One region of the Pannonibacter tanglangensis genome, then DNA from elsewhere that is predicted to be linked to it. Evidence: predicted binding sites of a transcription regulator. Region 1 holds the regulator's gene; each other region holds the start of a gene.
The links. The regulator PhoB, encoded in region 1, activates phosphate uptake and scavenging genes when phosphate is short. The targets are predictions, from matches to a motif close to TGTCATNNANCTGTCAT.
Positions count from the first base shown of each region.

Region 2: the regulator PhoB is predicted to act here: its motif matches at 2,021-2,037, upstream of GWI72_RS10145 (TIGR03364 family FAD-dependent oxidoreductase).
Region 3: the regulator PhoB is predicted to act here: its motif matches at 2,086-2,102, upstream of GWI72_RS19205 (esterase-like activity of phytase family protein).
Region 4: the regulator PhoB is predicted to act here: its motif matches at 2,603-2,619, upstream of phnC (phosphonate ABC transporter ATP-binding protein).

Region 1 is NZ_JAABLQ010000001.1:2,511,222-2,515,463, reverse strand. Features, by position in the region: gene pstB (phosphate ABC transporter ATP-binding protein PstB) at 1-388, shown strand, start outside; gene phoU (phosphate signaling complex protein PhoU) at 424-1,134, shown strand; gene phoB (phosphate regulon transcriptional regulator PhoB) at 1,170-1,868, shown strand; gene GWI72_RS11165 (GcrA family cell cycle regulator) at 2,289-2,831, opposite strand; gene GWI72_RS11160 (aspartate aminotransferase family protein) at 3,260-4,242, shown strand, end outside.
Region 2 is NZ_JAABLQ010000001.1:2,287,380-2,291,621, reverse strand. Features, by position in the region: gene phnX (phosphonoacetaldehyde hydrolase) at 10-795, opposite strand; gene GWI72_RS10145 (TIGR03364 family FAD-dependent oxidoreductase) at 792-1,928, opposite strand; gene GWI72_RS10140 (ABC transporter substrate-binding protein) at 2,439-3,542, shown strand; gene GWI72_RS10135 (ABC transporter permease) at 3,758-4,242, shown strand, end outside.
Region 3 is NZ_JAABLQ010000004.1:126,944-131,185, reverse strand. Features, by position in the region: gene GWI72_RS19205 (esterase-like activity of phytase family protein) at 1-2,007, opposite strand, end outside; gene GWI72_RS19200 (multidrug effflux MFS transporter) at 2,318-3,517, shown strand; gene GWI72_RS20360 (hypothetical protein) at 3,611-3,736, shown strand; gene GWI72_RS19195 (aspartate-semialdehyde dehydrogenase) at 3,844-4,242, shown strand, end outside.
Region 4 is NZ_JAABLQ010000001.1:1,114,767-1,119,008, forward strand. Features, by position in the region: gene phnE (phosphonate ABC transporter, permease protein PhnE) at 1-245, opposite strand, end outside; gene phnD (phosphonate ABC transporter substrate-binding protein) at 606-1,514, opposite strand; gene phnC (phosphonate ABC transporter ATP-binding protein) at 1,548-2,354, opposite strand; gene GWI72_RS05200 (class I SAM-dependent methyltransferase) at 2,706-3,515, shown strand; gene GWI72_RS05205 (alpha-D-ribose 1-methylphosphonate 5-triphosphate diphosphatase) at 3,873-4,242, opposite strand, start outside.

The DNA.
Region 1 (4,242 bases):
CGTTGCCTCCTCGCTGCAGAAGGCCGGCCTCTGGAACGAGGTCAAGGATCGTCTCGACGGCCCGGGCACCGGCCTGTCCGGTGGCCAGCAGCAGCGCCTGTGTATTGCCCGCGCCATCGCCGTCAGCCCGGAAGTGATCCTCATGGACGAGCCGTGCTCTGCGCTGGACCCGATTGCCACGGCCAAGGTCGAGGAACTGATCGACGAGCTGCGCGCCAACTACACGATCGTGATCGTGACCCACTCCATGCAGCAGGCCGCCCGCGTGTCCCAGCGCACCGCCTTCTTCCACCTCGGCAATCTCGTCGAGGAAGGCGCGACGCAGGACATCTTCACCAACCCGCAGGACAAGCGTACGCAGGACTACATCACCGGTCGCTTCGGTTAAGGTCCAGTTGTTTCCAACGCGAGAAGGATTTGAACATGTCCGAGCATACCGTCAGTTCCTACGATGAAGAACTGCGCGAGCTGGCTGGCCGTGTGGCCGAGATGGGTGGCCTCGCCGAGGCGCTGGTCAACGACGCCGTGACCGCCCTGCTGTCGCAGGATCTGGAAAAGGCCCACAAGACCATCCTGCAGGACGCGCGTCTCGACGAGCTGCAGCAGGAGATCGAGGCGAAGTTCATCCGCATCGTCGCCCTGCGCCAGCCGATGGGCCAGGACCTGCGCGAGATCATGGCCGCCGGTCGCATCGCCAACGACCTGGAGCGGGTCGGCGATCTTGCCAAGAACATCGCCAAGCGCGTCATTGCCATCGACGGCGACCTCAACTCCAAGAAGGCCGCCTTCGGCGTGGAGCACATGTCCGAACTGGCGCTGAGCCAGCTCAAGGCCGTGCTTGACGCCTACACCAGCCACGACGCTGCGGCAGCCCAGGCCGTGCGCGAGCGTGACGACGAGGTGGATGCGATCTACACCTCGCTGTTCCGCGAGCTGCTGACCTACATGATGGAAGACCCGCGCAAGATCACCCAGTGCGCGCATCTGCTGTTCTGCGCCAAGAACATCGAGCGCATCGGTGACCATGCCACCAACATCGCCGAGAACGTCTACTTCATGGTGACGGGCAAGCAGCTGCTGGAGGCTCGCCGCAAGATCGATGAAACCGGCCTCGCCGACATCGAGAACGCCTGACGCGGTCACCCGCGTCCGATTGCTGGAGCGTATGAATGCCTAAGGTTCTCATCGTTGAAGACGAAGAGCCGCTGAGCCTGTTGTTGCGCTACAATCTGGAAGCAGAAGGCTATTCCGTGGAGGCCTGCGCCCGCGGCGATGAAGCGGAAATCCGGCTGCGCGAGAGCCAGCCGGACCTCCTCTTGCTGGACTGGATGCTGCCGGGCCTGTCGGGCATCGAGCTGTGCCGGCGCCTTCGGGCGCGGGCAGAGACCGAGCGCCTGCCGGTGATCATGCTGACGGCCCGGGGCGAGGAAGCCGAGCGCATCCGCGGGCTCGCCACCGGTGCCGACGACTATGTCGTCAAGCCGTTCTCGATCCCCGAGCTGATGGCGCGCGTGCGCGCCATCCTGCGGCGGGCCCGGCCCGAGGTCGTGTCGACGATGCTGCGCTCCGGCGACATCGAGCTTGACCGCGAGACCCACCGCGTCCGCCGCAACGGCAAGGAAATCCATCTCGGACCGACCGAGTTCCGCCTGCTGGAGTTCCTGATGACCTCGCCCGGCCGCGTGTTCTCGCGCGAGCAGCTGCTCGACGGCGTCTGGGGGCATGACGTCTATGTGGACGAGCGGACGGTCGACGTGCATGTCGGTCGCCTGCGCAAGGCGATCAACCGCGGCAAGGTGAAGGATCCGATCCGCACCGTCCGCGGCGCCGGATACGCCTTCAACGACCAGTTTGCGGTCGCCGGCTGACGCTGCGTCTTGTCATCGACTGGCGAAACATCGCCGCTGAGCCCGCCTCCGGTGGGCTCAGGCTGCTGACAAACCCTGTATCGTCATCCCGGACGAGAGCGAAGCGGAGATCCGGGAGCGGAGAGCCTGGGTCTCTCCCGGGTTCGCTGATTGAAATATGGAGGCCTCGCCCCTCCGGTCCCGGCTCGGCGCTGCGCTTGGCCGGGATGACTTCGGAGAGGGCGAGCTTTGTCATCACATCAAGCCCAGCCCGCTTCTGGCGGGCTTTTTTGTTGCCAGTTGTCTCGCCTGACGTCGGGCCGCTTGGGCGCATCCCGAGCGTAAAAGCAAAAGCCCGCCGGGCGGAGGCGCGGCGGGCTTCGGGTTGGGTGGGGCGACCACGGACTGGTTGGCCACCCCGAAACGGTCGGCAGCTGGCGCTCAGGCGCGGGCCAGCTGCTTCTTGTCCTTGTCGCGGCGACGGTCATTCACCGGCTGATAGGCGATGCGGCAGTGATGCGCGCAATAGGGCACGCCCGGATCGGAGTGCCGGCCGCAGAAGTAGAAATCCTGCGAGCTCGGGTCGCCGATCGGCCACTTGCAGGTGCGCTCCGTCAGCGTGAGGATGGTCGCCCGTTCCGTCATCGGCACGATCTCGGCAACCGGCGCGGCTTCGGGTGCCACCTCGACGGCGACGTCCTCGACCGGGTCCATCTTCAGCGCCGTCGCCCCGCGGCTCTGCGCCGCAGGGGCCTGGGCCGGACGCGGCGTTGCGGCCGGCGTCTGGGGCGTCGGCGTGCGTGCCCGCCGCGGCTTGGCCGCCGGGGCCACCGCCTTGGCGCGACCGGACAGCCCAAGGCGATGCACCTTGCCGATCACCGCATTGCGCGTGATCCCGCCGAGCTCGGCGGCGATCTGGCTCGCGCTCAGCCCGTCAGTCCAGAGCTTCTTCAGGAGCTCCACGCGTTCGTCAGTCCAGCTCATCCGTCACACCCCGTCGTTGCCGGCCGCAGATCCGAATTGAAGGCAGTAACCAAGTGTTAAGGCACGCGTGTTCCACGCCCCTCTTGGCATATCCAGTATGATTTGGTGATCTACAGCACGAGATGTCGTATCCGACAGGCAGGACAGTACAATGGCGGCCAAATCCGAGGCAAGGATACGGACAACATGAACCGGGGACGAAACGACTTTTCCCCAGATTACGCCGCGGTTGCCGCGGGCTTGCTGAGTGGCTGAAATGCGCCATTTGCATTGACAGGCAAGGCGATGCGCGGTGTATAAACAGCGCTCATTGTCTGTGCCGCCTGTTCGGGCGGCACAGTTCGTTTTGGCATCCCTTTCAACCATCCCTGAACCGGAGAGGTTTTCCGGGACAAGACGTCCCGGACCCCGCATGAGGAGTTGAGCATATGACGGCGTCGGCACTTTTCGGCACCTACGCTCGGGCGGATCTTGATTTCGTCCGTGGAGAAGGCGTGTGGCTGGAGACGTCCGACGGGCGCCGATACCTCGACTGCGGATCCGGCATCGCGGTGAATGCCCTCGGCCACTCCCATCCCCATCTCGTCAATGCGCTGAAGGCGCAGGCCGAGAAGCTGTGGCATGTCTCCAACCTCTACAAGATGGAAGGCCAGGAGACGCTTGGCCGCCGTCTGGTCGAGGCGACCTTTGCCGACCGGGTGTTCTTCACCAACTCCGGGGCGGAGGCGATGGAAGCCTGTTTCAAGACCGCCCGGCGCTATCACTATGTGAACGGCCATCCGGAGCGGATCGACATCATCACCTTCGAGGGCGCCTTCCACGGCCGCACCATCGCGACCATCGCCGCCGGCGGCCAGGCCAAGTATCTCGAGGGCTTCGGCCCGAAGGCGCCGGGCTTCCTGCAGGTTCCGGCCGGCGATCTGGACGCGCTCAAGGCCGTCATCGGCCCGACCACCGCAGCCCTCTGCATCGAGCCGGTGCAGGGTGAGGGCGGCATCCGCGAGATCCCGGTCGAGTTCCTGCGCAAGCTGCGCGAGATCTGCGACCAGGAAGGCATCCTGCTGATCTTCGACGAGATCCAGACCGGCGTCGGGCGGACGGGCAAGCTGTTTGCCCATGAATGGACGGGTGTCAGCCCGGACCTGATGGGCGTTGCGAAGGGCATCGGCGGCGGCTTCCCGATGGGCTGCTGCCTCGCGACCGCCGCAGCGTCCGCCGGCATGGTTCCCGGCACCCACGGCACCACCTTCGGCGGCAACCCGCTGGCGATGGCCGTCGGCAATGCGGTGCTGGACGTCATCCTCGAGCCGGGCTTCCTGGAAGAGGTCCAGCGCAAGTCGCTGCTGTTCAAGCAGCAGCTCGCGGCCGTCATCGACGCCCATCCGGGCGTGCTGCAGGAAATCCGCGGCCG
Region 2 (4,242 bases), 220 kb from region 1:
GCCGCAAGGTCACGCGCCGGCTTCGAGACGCTCGATCAAGGCCGGAAGATCCGCCACCGTGTCAATGAGATAATCGGCGCCGGCGGCCTTGAGGCGTGCCCCGGCCTCGGCCCGGATGGCCTCGATCTCGGCCGGCGAAAGGGCCGCCAGCTCTTCCGGCGTGCGGCCGGCGATGTTGCCCGACAGGGTGACGCCGACGGTAAGGCAGCCGGCCGCCACACCTTCGCCGATGCCCGGCTCGGTGTCGTCGACCTTGATCACGGCTGCGGCCGGATGCACGCCAAGATCAATGAAGCACTGGTACATGCCGAGCGGGCTCGGGCGGCCTTCCTTGACCTCGTCGGCGCAGATGAGGTTGTCGGGCACATAGCCCTGGGCGGCGGCGACCGGCAGCACCCGGGTCATGATGGAGCGGGTGTAGCCGGTGGTGGAGCCGATCTTCAGGCCGCGCGCGCGCAGGCTGTCGATGGCCTCCTTCGCGCCGGGGACCAGCGTGGCGAATTCGGCGACGACCTCCTCGTTCATCGGCACGAAGACCTCGTAGACCCGGTCGACGTCGGCGTCGGTCGGATAGGCCCCATGGGCGGCCTTCCAGCGCTCGGCAAGCGCGGGTGCCGTCATCATCGCCTTGATGTGATCCCACTTGGCCATGCCCATCGGCGCGCGGGCCTCGGCAATGGTCGCCTCGACGCCGAAGCGGGCGAAGGCTTTCACGAAGACGCCCATCGGGGCGAAGGAGCCGAAGTCGATGACGGTGCCGGCCCAGTCGAACACGACGGCCTTGAACTTGCTCATGCGGTGATTTCCTGTCCGAAAAGGGAAGCGATGGTTTCCTCGCCGATGGCGAAGGCTGTGGAGGCGCCGCAGCCGGCGGTGACGACGACGATGCGGGTGGCGTCATCCGGCGCGTCGGTAAAGCGCCAGCGGTCGTCAGCGCTGGCATAGGTGCCGATCCAGTGCTCCTGGATGGTGCGGCCGGGCAGATCCAGCACCTGGTCCATCTCGTCGAGGATCAGGTCGCGGACCTCGACGGGGGCGAAGGGATCGGGCGTCGGCGCGTAGTGGTGGCTGTCGCCGACCACAAGCGAGCCGTCGGCGGACTGCACCACGATCAGGTGCACGCCATGGGCGCGATGCGCCGACTGTTCGGCATCGAGCCGCGCCTTGAGGGCGGCCGCCTCCGGCAGGTCGGCATAGCCCTTGTAGCGGGCAAGGCCCAGATCGGACATGACCGGGGTCTGGAACGTGACCGGACGGGCCGGCGCGACGCGCAGCATCTGCAGCTTGCAGCGCAAGGGTCGGTAGGTCTCGATGCGGTCCCGGAAGAGCGAGATGAAATCGTCGCCGGGACAGACGATGACCGTCTCGGCCGAGACCGGACCACGCGACGTCTCCAGACGCGGCGTGTCGATGCCGGTGACGGCGGTCGACCAGAGGAAGGTCACGCCATGGACCTCGGCCAGCCAGGCGGCGAGGCGGGGCAGGGCCTCACGGCTTTCCACCCGCAGCTCGTGCGGCGAATGGAAGGCGCCGGTGATCCGGTCGGACCGGAGGGCCGGCACAAAGGCGGCGGCTTCATCCGGGGTCAGGCGGCGGCAACCCGCGCCCATGTCGGTCGCCAGGAAGGCGTCGATCACGGCCTCGGCCTCCGGCCGGCGCGCGGTCATCACCATGCCCCGCTGCAGCACCGGAATGCGCGCCGCCCCGGCCACCTCGGCCCAGACGTCCCGGGCCCGGCGTGCCAGCGACCAGCAGTCGCCCGCCTCCTGGCCCGACACGGTGATAAAGCCGAAATTGCGGATCGAAGCGCCGTTGGCCTGGGCATCGCGGTCGATCACGACGACCGTCTTGCCCCGCCGCGCCGCAGCCAGCGCATGGGCCAGGCCGACAATGCCGGCGCCGACGATGGCAACATCAAAAACAGTCAAGGGATGTCCTAAGGGAAGGGGGTGAGTGTCAGACCCGGCTGTCACAATTCACTGTCACAAATGCCGCGCATAATGGCTATGCGTGACGCAAGATGACGCTATTATGACGTTTATCCGATGGTGCTTTTCGATAAGGCACGCCTTCATCGAACTGTCATAAAAAAGAAGCCGAAGTGTCATCGGCGTCGGGTAATGGCGCAGGTCAGGAACTGGCCCGGGGCACGGACCCCGCAAGCGCTTCCAGGGGATTTGAGGAGTCAGACATGTCCTTTTCTCACCGAGAGCGCCAGGGGCTTCCCCTGCCAGGCCGTCGCGGACGGCGGAGTGCGACGCCGGACTGAAGGTCCGGTCGGGACGACACCCCGACCCGCAGCCATGGGATCCGGATCGCCCGGCGGCCAGTCTTGGCAGTCGAAATTCCGGGAGGCCGTGCCGGCTGTAAAACGCCGGCGCGTGGGAATTTTCACCAGGAACCGATCCAACGCGTATCGGGTAACTCAGGAGAAGTGCATGAGCATCAAGACGATTCTGGCGGCGACCACTGGTCTCGCTGTCCTGTTCAGCGCCACCGCCGCGTCGGCGCAGTCGATGGAAGAGCTCATCGAAGGCGCCAAGAAGGAAGGCATGCTCACCACGATCGCGCTGCCGCATGACTGGTGCGGCTACGGCGGCATCATCGAGTCCTTCAAGAAGAAGTACCCGTTCCTGACCGTCAACGAACTGAACCCGGATGCCGGTTCGGCTGACGAGCTCGAAGCCGTGCGCGCCAACAAGGGCAACAAGGGTCCGCAGGCCCCCGACGTGCTCGACATCGGCCTGTCCTTCGGTCCGCAGGCCAAGGCCGAAGGCCTGATCCAGCCCTACAAGGTCTCCGTCTGGGACGAGATCCCGGATGCCGTCAAGGACCCGGAAGGCTACTACTACGGCGCCTACTATGGCGTGATGGCCTTCGTGTCCAACAAGGACCTGGTGCCGAACCCGCCGAAGGAGTGGGAAGACCTGCTGAAGCCGGAATACGCCGGCCAGGTCGCCCTCGCCGGTGACCCGCGCGCCTCCAACCAGGCGATTCTCGGCGTCCTCTCCGCCGGCATGGCGCGCGGCGCCAAGGCTGGCACCGAGTCCGGCTACGCCGGCCTGCAGTTCTTCAAGGAGCTGAACGACAAGGGCAACTTCGTGCCCGTCATCGGCAAGGCCGGCACGCTCGCCCAGGGCACCACGCCGATCATGGTGATGTGGGACTACAACGCCCTGTCCGCCCGCGACAGCCTGAAGGGCAACCCGCCGGTGGAAGTGACCGTTCCGACCAAGGGCACGCTGGCCGGCGTCTACGTCCAGGCCATCAGCGCCTACGCACCGCATCCGAACGCCGCGAAGCTCTGGATGGAGCACATCTTCTCCGACGAGGGCCAGAACGGCTACGTCAAGGGCTACTGCCACACCGCGCGCTTCAACAAGATGGTCGCCGAAGGCAAGATCCCGGACGAGCTGCTGAAGGCCCTGCCGCCGGCCGAGCCGTATGAGAAGGCCTACTTCCCGACCATCGAGGAGCAGAACGCCAATAAGGAAGCCGTGGTTTCCGGTTGGGACAAGGTCGTGGGCGCCAACGTCCAGTAAGCGATCAGGACCAGAGAAGGGCCGGGACATTCCCGGCCCTTCGGCCCTGTGACTGCCCCTGCGGCCCGCCCCGCCGCCGGCCCGACGGCCGGCACCGGCCGTGCCGCAGGTGCCAACCAGAAGCCGCGACAGCGGCCAGACACGACAAGACCGGAGGGGCATCCAGACGCGGATGCGACCGAGACCGGCCACCGGACGACAAGGGGCTTCGCCCGATGCCAGAACCCACTGCGGGTCCGCTCAGCCGCCTCAACCTGAACTGGTTGGGCCTGCTGCCATTCGCGCTGTTCGCGCTGCTGTTCCTGATCCTGCCCACGATGAAGATCGTGGTCGGCGCCTTCCAGACGCCCGACGGCAGCTTCACCCTGGAGAACATCTACGGCCTGAACACGGACTCGATCCTGTCGGCCTATGTCGTCTCCATCCAGCTCAGCCTCATCACGGCCGCCCTCGGCTGTCTCGTCGGCTTCGCCATGGCCGCCGCCGTCATCTTCGGCAAGCTCCCGACCAAGGTGCGCGGCGGGCTGATGACCTTCTCCGGCGTCGCCTCCAACTTTGCCGGCGTGCCGCTCGCCTTCGCCTTCCTGGCGACGCTCGGACCGGTCGGTCTGGTGACGATCTGGCTGCGCACCGAATTCGGCATCAACCTGCGCGCCATGGGCTTCAACCTGCTGTCCTTCTGGGGCCTGGTGGTGGTCTA
Region 3 (4,242 bases), on a different contig from region 1:
TGCCTTGGCCGGGGTCACGCCGGCCAGGTCGATGACGGTGATCTGCTTGAGCGCCGCCATCTCGCCGCCCTGGTTGTCACGCTCCAGCACGGCGAAGCGCTCGCCACCCAGATGCGTGATCTCCGACAGGCCGACCCAGCCACCGGCCGGGCTCTTGGCCTTGTCGAGCGGGTAGTGGACGAAGCCCCAGGACTTGTCCGCCGGGTTGTACAGCGCCAGCTTGACCATGCCCTTCGGGTCATCGCCCCACTCGCGCTGAACGGCGACGATCACCATCGTCTGGCCATCGCGTTCAAACTCGGCCACGCCCTCGAAGGCGAAGCGCTTGGACTGGGCGACGACCGCGTCCGGCAGGGCGATCTCCTCGAGCACCTTGCCGTTGGCATCCGTCTTCACCAGCAGATGCGGGATGCCTTCCTTTTCCGGGTTGCCCTCGCTGGCCAGCCAGAAGCCGCCATCCTTGGCAAGCGCAATGCCTTCCATATCGTACTTCTTGGGCGTGCCGCCGGTGATCGTCATGTGCGAAACGATCTCGACCGGCTGCCTGGACACATCGAGCGTGAAGATGCGGGCCTTGTCGTAGAAGCTGTCGGAGACCGCATAGACCTTGTTCGGGTCGGTCTTGTCGGCCACCAGTGCGGACAGGGCACCCCAGCCGATCGGGGCCTTGGTTTCCGGATCGGTCTTCGAGACGATGGTCGGATAGGCCGGCTTTGCGGCGCCGAACTCGTAGATGCCGATCTGGGCGCGCACCGGCGCTTCGGCGTCATCCACCTCGTTGGCCACGACGAACAGGTTGCGCGAGGGGATCACCAGCACGCCTTCCGGGCCGACGTGGGTCGGCAGCACCTGGACGAACTCCGGTGCAGCACCCGTGTCCTTGTAGACCGACACCATGTTGGCGCGTTCGGAATTGACGAAGAGATAGGCCTGACCGCCGAAGCTGCCGACCGTGACGCCTTCCGGCTCGGTGCCCTTGCGGGAGGCGCGCTTGGCCGGATAGTGGCCATGCGCCATGGCGATGTGCTCGAGCTGGTTGCCGCTGTCGAACAGGACCTCGCCCTTGGCGTTGAAGATGGTGAAGCCGCGCGAGCCACCGTCGTAGTCGCCTTCGTTGGCGGTGATGAAGCGGTTCGCGTCAAGCCAGGCAACCGCATCCGGCTCACGCAGCGCGTTTTCCAGGGTGCCGGAGGCCTCGGAGCTGACCGCCTTGGCAAGCGGAATGGCTTCGGCGCTGGCGGCACCGGCGGTGAAGTGGGTCGTCACCTTGCCCGCCGCGAGATCGATCAGGGCAATGTGGTTGTTTTCCTGCAGCGTCAGGGCCGCGACATTGGCGGCGTTGATCGAGACGAACTCCGGCTCCGGATCGTCGCCCGCAACGCTTGCCAGACCGGTCAGCGCGACGATGCGCGCGGCGTCGCAATTGGCCGGCTTGCCGTCTGCGTCCAGATCGAAGATGGCCAGATGCCCGGCCGGCATCTGCGGCAGCTTGCCGTCATTCAGCTCCTCGTCGCGCTCGTTCTCGACCGCAACGGCCAGGAACTTGCCGTCTGGCGAGATGGCGACGGAGTCCGGCTGACCCTTGACGTCACAGGTGGCGGCGATGGCACGGGAGGCCAGATCGACGACGGCGACATGACCCGACGGCTTCTGCTTGCTCTCGCTGGTGTTGACGCCAGCTAGGGCAAACTTGGGCGAGGTGGTGACGGACGTCGGCTCGCCGCCCATCTCCAGGCGACCAGCCGGCTTCGGCGCCGACGGGGTGGCGATGTCGACGAAACCGAGCGCCTTCGACGGGCTGTCGGTGAAGATCAGCGTCAGGCCGTCCTTGGTGGCGGTGATGATCTCGGCCGAGGTGTTCGTGGCCGGATCAACGCCCTCCGCCAGCGTCTTGTAGACCGGCAGGGTGGCGATGCGGTTGAAATAGGCGTCGGCGGCGTGCGACGTGCCGGCGGTCGCGGCGAGGATGCTGAGGCTTGCCAGAAGCTGGCTGCGCAGAGAACCCATGAATGCCTCCCAGAGCTAGGGCAGAACGAATGCGTGCGGACGCTAGTCGGGGGCTGTTGGCGACGGGATGACGGTTCGATGAAGTTTGGATGACAATAGGCCGCTGCGTCAGGTCCCCTTACCGGGTCCAGGCATCGCCGGAGCGACCGCAGGCCAGTTTCCATCACAAGCCGTCATCGGACTGCAACAGGTGCCGACCAAACTGGCGCAATCGCAGGAGTACGGGTCGACATCGGCCGGAAAACGGCGTTTCCTGCGGTTCACGCCTGCTGCGCGGTTCGCGCGCGCCCCTTCTCAACGGACATATCAGATGCAAATCGGCTTCGTTCGCTCGGCCGTCGTGCTTGGCCTTTTGGCCTGTGTCGGCCCCTTCGCGGTGGATCTTTACCTGCCGGCCCTGCCCCGGATCGCGGAAGACCTCGGCACCACGGTCGCCGCCGCCCAGTTCACCTTCACCGCCTACTTTCTCGCCTTCGGGGTCGCCCAGCTGGTCTATGGCCCGCTGGCGGACTGGGTCGGCCGCAAGCCGCCGATCTATGCCGGTCTTGTCATCTTCATCGCCGGATCGGTGGTCTGTGCCGTCGCGCCTGACATCATCTGGCTGACCGTGGGGCGGTTCGTGCAGGCGCTCGGTGCCGCGGCCGTGATGGTGATTCCGCGTGCGGTGGTGCGCGACCTGCACACGGGCGCCGACGCGACACGGCTGATGGCCTTGATCATGCTCGTCATCAGCATCTCGCCGATGCTCGCGCCCCTCACCGGCTCGGCCATCATCGCGGTGGGAAGCTGGCGGCTGATCTTCGTCGCGCTTGCGGTGGCCGCGCTCGTGGCGATGGCGCTGACCGCCCTGCAGCTGCCGGAGACCCTGACCCCGGACAAGCGTGTTCCAATGCGTGCCGGCGCGATGCTGCGCGGGTGCGGCGCATTGCTGCGCGACGGCCGTTTCCTCGGCCTGACCTTCATCGGTGGCTTCGGCATGGCGAGCTTCTTCGTGTTCATCGCCTCCGCTGCCTTCGTCTACACCGCCCATTATGGCCTGTCGCCCACGGGCTTCAGCCTCGCCTTCGCGCTCAACGCCATCGGTTTCTTTGCGACGTCGCAGCTTGCCGCGGGGATGGGCAAACGCTTCGGCATGGCCCGCGCGGCCTTCTTCGCTGTTCTTGGCTTTGCCGTCTCGGCCTGCCTGCTGGTGGTCCTGGTGGCGCTGGGGAACGACAGCCTCTGGCTGGTGATGGCGCTGCTCTTCCTTGCCAACGCCTTCATGGGTCTCGTCATTGCCCCGACCATGGTGATGGCGCTCGATGAGCATGGCGACAATGCCGGCCTCGCCTCGTCGCTGGGCGGCACGCTGCAGATGGTGGCAGGCGGCCTGATGATCGTCGTCAGCGGCCCGTTCTTTGATGGCACGGTGCTGCCGATGGTCGGGGCCATTGCCGTCTGCTCCCTGCTGTCTCTTCTCGCCGCCGCCCTGACGCTCGGTCCCGACCTGCGTCGGAGCGTCCCTGCCTGAGCGCCACCGCCTGCCGCACTGCGCAATGAAATGTTGACAAGACGGGTGTTCCCGGTCACAACCTTGCCCGGTCTCGGACTGGGAAGACGACTGATGGGCATCCGGCACACTGCCGACATGACGGGCATGATGACGATGGCAACCGCCGTCGCCGCCCGCGCTCGCACGCTCGTCACCGCCACCAAACTCACCAAGACGACCACCAAAACTACCCGTTGAAGGTGCCTCTCGTCCCGTGCTCCCCCGGGATGGCGGGGCGCCAGAGAGCCAGGCGGTCGTGATGTGTCACGGCGCCGGGTCTCGGGGAGACGGATGAGGAACTGATCATGGGTTACAAGGTTGCGATTGTCGGTGCCACGGGCAATGTGGGCCGCGAAATGCTGGACATCCTGGCCGAGCGCGGCTTCCCGGCAGATGAGGTCGTCGCCCTCGCCTCGCGCCGGTCGCAGGGGACGGAAGTCTCCTTCGGCGACCGCACGCTGAAGGTCCAGGCCCTCGAGAACTACGACTTCTCCGACACCGACATCTGCCTCATGTCCGCCGGTGGCAACGTTGCCAAGGAATGGGCGCCGAAGATCGGGGCGCAGGGCTGTGTCGTCATCGACAACTCCTCCGCCTGGCGCTACGACGCGGACGTGCCGCTGATCGTTCCGGAAGTCAACGCCGACGCCATAACCGGCTTCTCCCGCAAGAACATCATCGCCAATCCGAACTGCTCCACCGCC
Region 4 (4,242 bases), 1.4 Mb from region 1:
GCGGGGATGGTCTTCCAGAGATATTCGCCGAGGCGCGGGAGGCCGGCGAGCAGCACCCAGCGCTCGGCGCGGCTGCCGTCGGACAGGGTGATCTGGCTCACCTTGAAGAAGTCGGAAAAGCTCGCGGTGATGAGGAACAGCGTGACGAAGATCGCCGTCACCAGCAGGAAGGTCAGCCGGGAACGGCGGCGCTGCGCGGCAAAGTCGCGCTCGAAGGCGAGCACCGACGGGGGTACCAGGGTCATGGATGTTTCCGTTGCTGGCCGTGGCTCACCCGCGCCGGGGGGCGCGGGCAGGGGGGGGGACGACAAACCTCGACCGCACCGAGGTCATCCCGGCCACGCGCAGCGCCGAGCCGGGAGCCGGGAGCAGGGAGCCGAGACCGTCCATGGTTCAGGGCGTTGCCCCGGAGAGACCTTGCCTCTCCGGTCCCGGATCTCCGCTTCGCTTCGTCCGGGATGACGGTGGAGGGGGTGTCATCAACCTGAGCCCGGCAGAGCCGGGCCCCAATCCTGTCGACCTGAGCCCGGCAGAGCCGGGCCCCAATCTTGTGTATATGAGCCCGGCAGAGCCGGGCTCGGGTCATGTTCGATGCTGATCTGCGATCAGCCGCGGCGCTGCTTCTTGAACCAGTCGCGCATGTCGATGATCCACTGGTAACGCTCGTGGTTCACCTCGACATAGCCCTTGGCGGTCGATTTCTCGGCGCCCGACATTTCCTTGAAGGCGACCGGGTCGGCGGTCGGGACGTTCATGACGGCCGTCTTCATGGCGGTGATCAGGCCTTCCGGCAGGTTGGCGCGGGCGGTGAAGGGGCCGGAGGTGATTTCCGGGGACTGCCAGATCCAGCAGATCTCGCCTTTCTTGATCATGCCCTTGGCTTCCATGCGCTGCGGAATGCCGTTGACCTCGTTGTTGATGTAGGTGGCGGCGGCGTCGAACTGGCCGTTGGCGACACCGGCGACACCGGCTTCATGGCTGCCCGAGAAGGGGATCGCGCCGAAGAATTCGGTCGGCTTGAAGCCCTGCTTGTCGAGGTTGAAGTAGGGGACGTTGTAGCCGGAGGTGCTGTCCGGATCGGCGAAGGCGAGCGTCTTGCCCTTCAGGTCCTCGACCTTCTTGTAGGGGCTGTCGCAGCGCACGACGATGACCGAGAAATAGCCGGTGGAGCCGTCTTCCTGCTGCTGGGTCAGCAGCGGCACCATGCCGCCCTCGGACTCGGTGTAGGCCGCCGCATAGGCGGAGGAGCCGAGGAAGGCGAACTCGATCTGGTTGGCGGCCAGCGCCTGGATGACGCCGTCGTAGTTGCCGGCGGTGAAGATCTCCACGTCCACGCCGACCGTCTTCTTCAGGTACTCCTTGAAGGGGGTGTAGCGGGCGATGCGGTCGCTTTCGTTTTCGCCGGACAGGATGCCGAACTTGACGACCTTGTAATCCTTCTTCCAGTCCTCGGCATGGGCGGCGGTGGCGCCGAGGCCGAGGGCCAGCATGGTGGCGGCTGCAATGATACGCATGTCAGTCTCCCTTGAAAGGTGAGAGGGGTCGGATCAGGCCGGCACCGCGAGCTTCAGGCTCGTCGATGTCACGGATTCGGAGAAGTCTTCCAGCTCGTCGCTGCCGTAGATGCCGCGCATCACCTCGCTGGTGAGCAGGCGCGGCGCGCCGTCGAACATCACCCGGCCGGCGCGCATGGCGATGATGCGGTCACAGTAGGTGCGGGCGGTGTCGAGGGTGTGCAGGTTGACCAGGATGGTGATGCCGTCCTCGCGGTTGATGGTGCGCAGGGCGTCCATCACGCGGGTGGCGTTGCCCGGATCGAGGCTGGCGATCGGCTCGTCGGCAAGCAGGATGCGTGGGTTCTGGACCAGGGCACGGGCAATGGCGACGCGCTGCTGCTGGCCGCCGGACAGGGTGCCGGCGCGTTGCAGCGCCTGCGGGGCGAGATCGAGGCGGTCGAGTGCGCGGATGGCCAGTGTGCGTTCCTCGTCGGAGAACTGCATCGCCATGGAACTCAGGAAACCATGGGCCGAGAGGCGGCCGACCAGCACGTTGGTCAGCACGTCGAGGCGCTCGACCAGATTGAACTGCTGGAAGATCATGGCGCAGTCCCGCCGCCAGTCGCGCAGGGCCTTGCCCTTCAGCGTGCCGACATCGAGACCGCCGAAATGGATCGACCCTTCGGTCGGGTCGATCAGCCGGTTGATCAGGCGCAGCAGCGTGGACTTGCCGGCACCGGAGCGTCCGATCACCCCGACGAACTGGCCCGGGGCGATGGTGAGCGTGACGTTGTCGACGGCGCGGGTGGCGCCGAAGGAGCGGCCAAGGCCGGAGAGGGAAAGAAGGGTCTGTTCCATGGCGGGAACAGTGCCTTGCCTCTGTTACAGCGCCGCGTCATCCGAATGAATTTTCGACGGGGCTTTTGTGACGCGGACGTGACGTCATCGGCGGCTCTCGGCGCGGGGCGCGCCGGTGCGTGCGCGCAAGGATGGCGGAAGAGCGCCGAAACCGCCGGTTGAGCAATCAGAATCAAGGGTTTAGAGCCTGTGGCCGGGTGCGGAAAACCGCCGATTGCCATCGAAAGTTCATCGGCGGGTCGCGGAACTGTCATGTGATTGGCGCAAGGTCATTCGAACCAATTTTCCGCGCTGGCCGCTGGGCAAGCGGCCAGACCTGGCCTGCATCCCTCCAGCCGTCAGGAAAAGGCTATGATCGAGACCGCCGACCAATTCGAGGGACTGGCCGAATTCTACGAGGCCAACCGTCCCGGCTATCCGTGTGACGTCTTTGCCCATCTGGCGCGGACCTGTCCGCCGCGCCAGGGGCTGCGCGTTGCCGTCGACGTGGGCGCAGGACCGGGCAATTCGACCGACAACCTGCTGACCGGCCTCGGCGAGGGCTGGAGCGTGATCGCCAGCGAACCGGGCGAGGACATGCGCCGGGTGCTAATGCGAAGGTTCCGCACCACGCCGCAGGTGCAGATCATCGCGGCGCCGGCCGAGCAGCTGGCGCTGCCATCGGGCTTTGCCTCGCTGGTGGTCGCCTGTTCGGCGGTGCACTGGTTCGACCGGCCGAAATTCTATGCCGAGGCGGCGCGGATCCTGGCGCCGGGGGGCGTGCTGGCGCTGGTGCGCAACCGGCGGCGGCCGGCGCAGATCTTCGACGACTTCGAGGCCTATGTCAGCGAGCATTATCCGAGCCGGGTGGAGCTGGAAGCCCGCGAGCTGCGCAAGGAGCCGAGCCACACGGAACTCTCCGGCCTCGACGGGTTCCTGACGGCGCACAGCCGGCGCTGGCCCTGGTCGCGCGCCTTCACCGCGCGCGAGCTGATCGACTTCTACCTGACGCGGGCGACCGTCTGGGCGGTGGTGCGGCGTCTCGGGCTGTCGCGGGTGATGGCGGACTATCTGGAAATCTGCGCCCGGCACGGGCTCTCCGGCGAGGCGCGGATGGAGGTGCAGTTCGACACGCTGGTGCGCTGGACCCAGCGCCGGGCCCGGTCGGCCAAGGGCGGCTGAGCGGGGGGGGGAGCTGGTCGGGTGCGGGGAGGGGCTACTCGCTGCCCTTACCGGGGGCTGTCGCATGTGCGGCTAGACGGTTTTCGAGGCCTCTCAGCTCCCCTCCCCCTCGTGGGGAGGGGTAAGGGGTGGGGGGCACGGGCAGACGTTGGGTCGCAAAGCGTCCGAAGTAAGCCCAATCAGCAACGTATTTACCCTGGATTTAAGTCCGCTCCCCCCACCCCCAAACCCCTCCCCACGAGGGGGAGGGGAGCCGAGAGGCTCCGGCAGGGTGAAACCGTCTGGCCTAACCAGCGATTGCCCAGCCCAAAAGGGTGCTGGGTGACTATTGGCGTTGGCAGATCAAGCCGCAGCTGGTCAGGCGGCGCGCAGGGCGCTGCCGAGGGAGCCGTCGGAGTAGATGAAGCGGCCCTGGCGCAGGGTGGCACGGACGTGGCCGATGCCTGTTTCATCTGCAATGACAAGATCGGCGAGGCGGCCGGTCTCGAGGCTGCCACGGTCGGTGAGACCCAGGGAATCTGCCGGGTTGCGGGTGGCGAGGCGCACCGCGCCGGGCAGGCCGGCGGGATCGGTCTTCGCCAGCTCCAGGAGCGCTGGCAGCATGGCGGAGGGATGGTAGTCCGAGGCCAGCATGTCGAGCACACCGGCCGCATGGGCCTCCCGGGCCGACAGGTTGCCGGAGTAGGACTGGCCGCGCAGGGCGTTGGGCGCGCCCATGGCGGTGGCA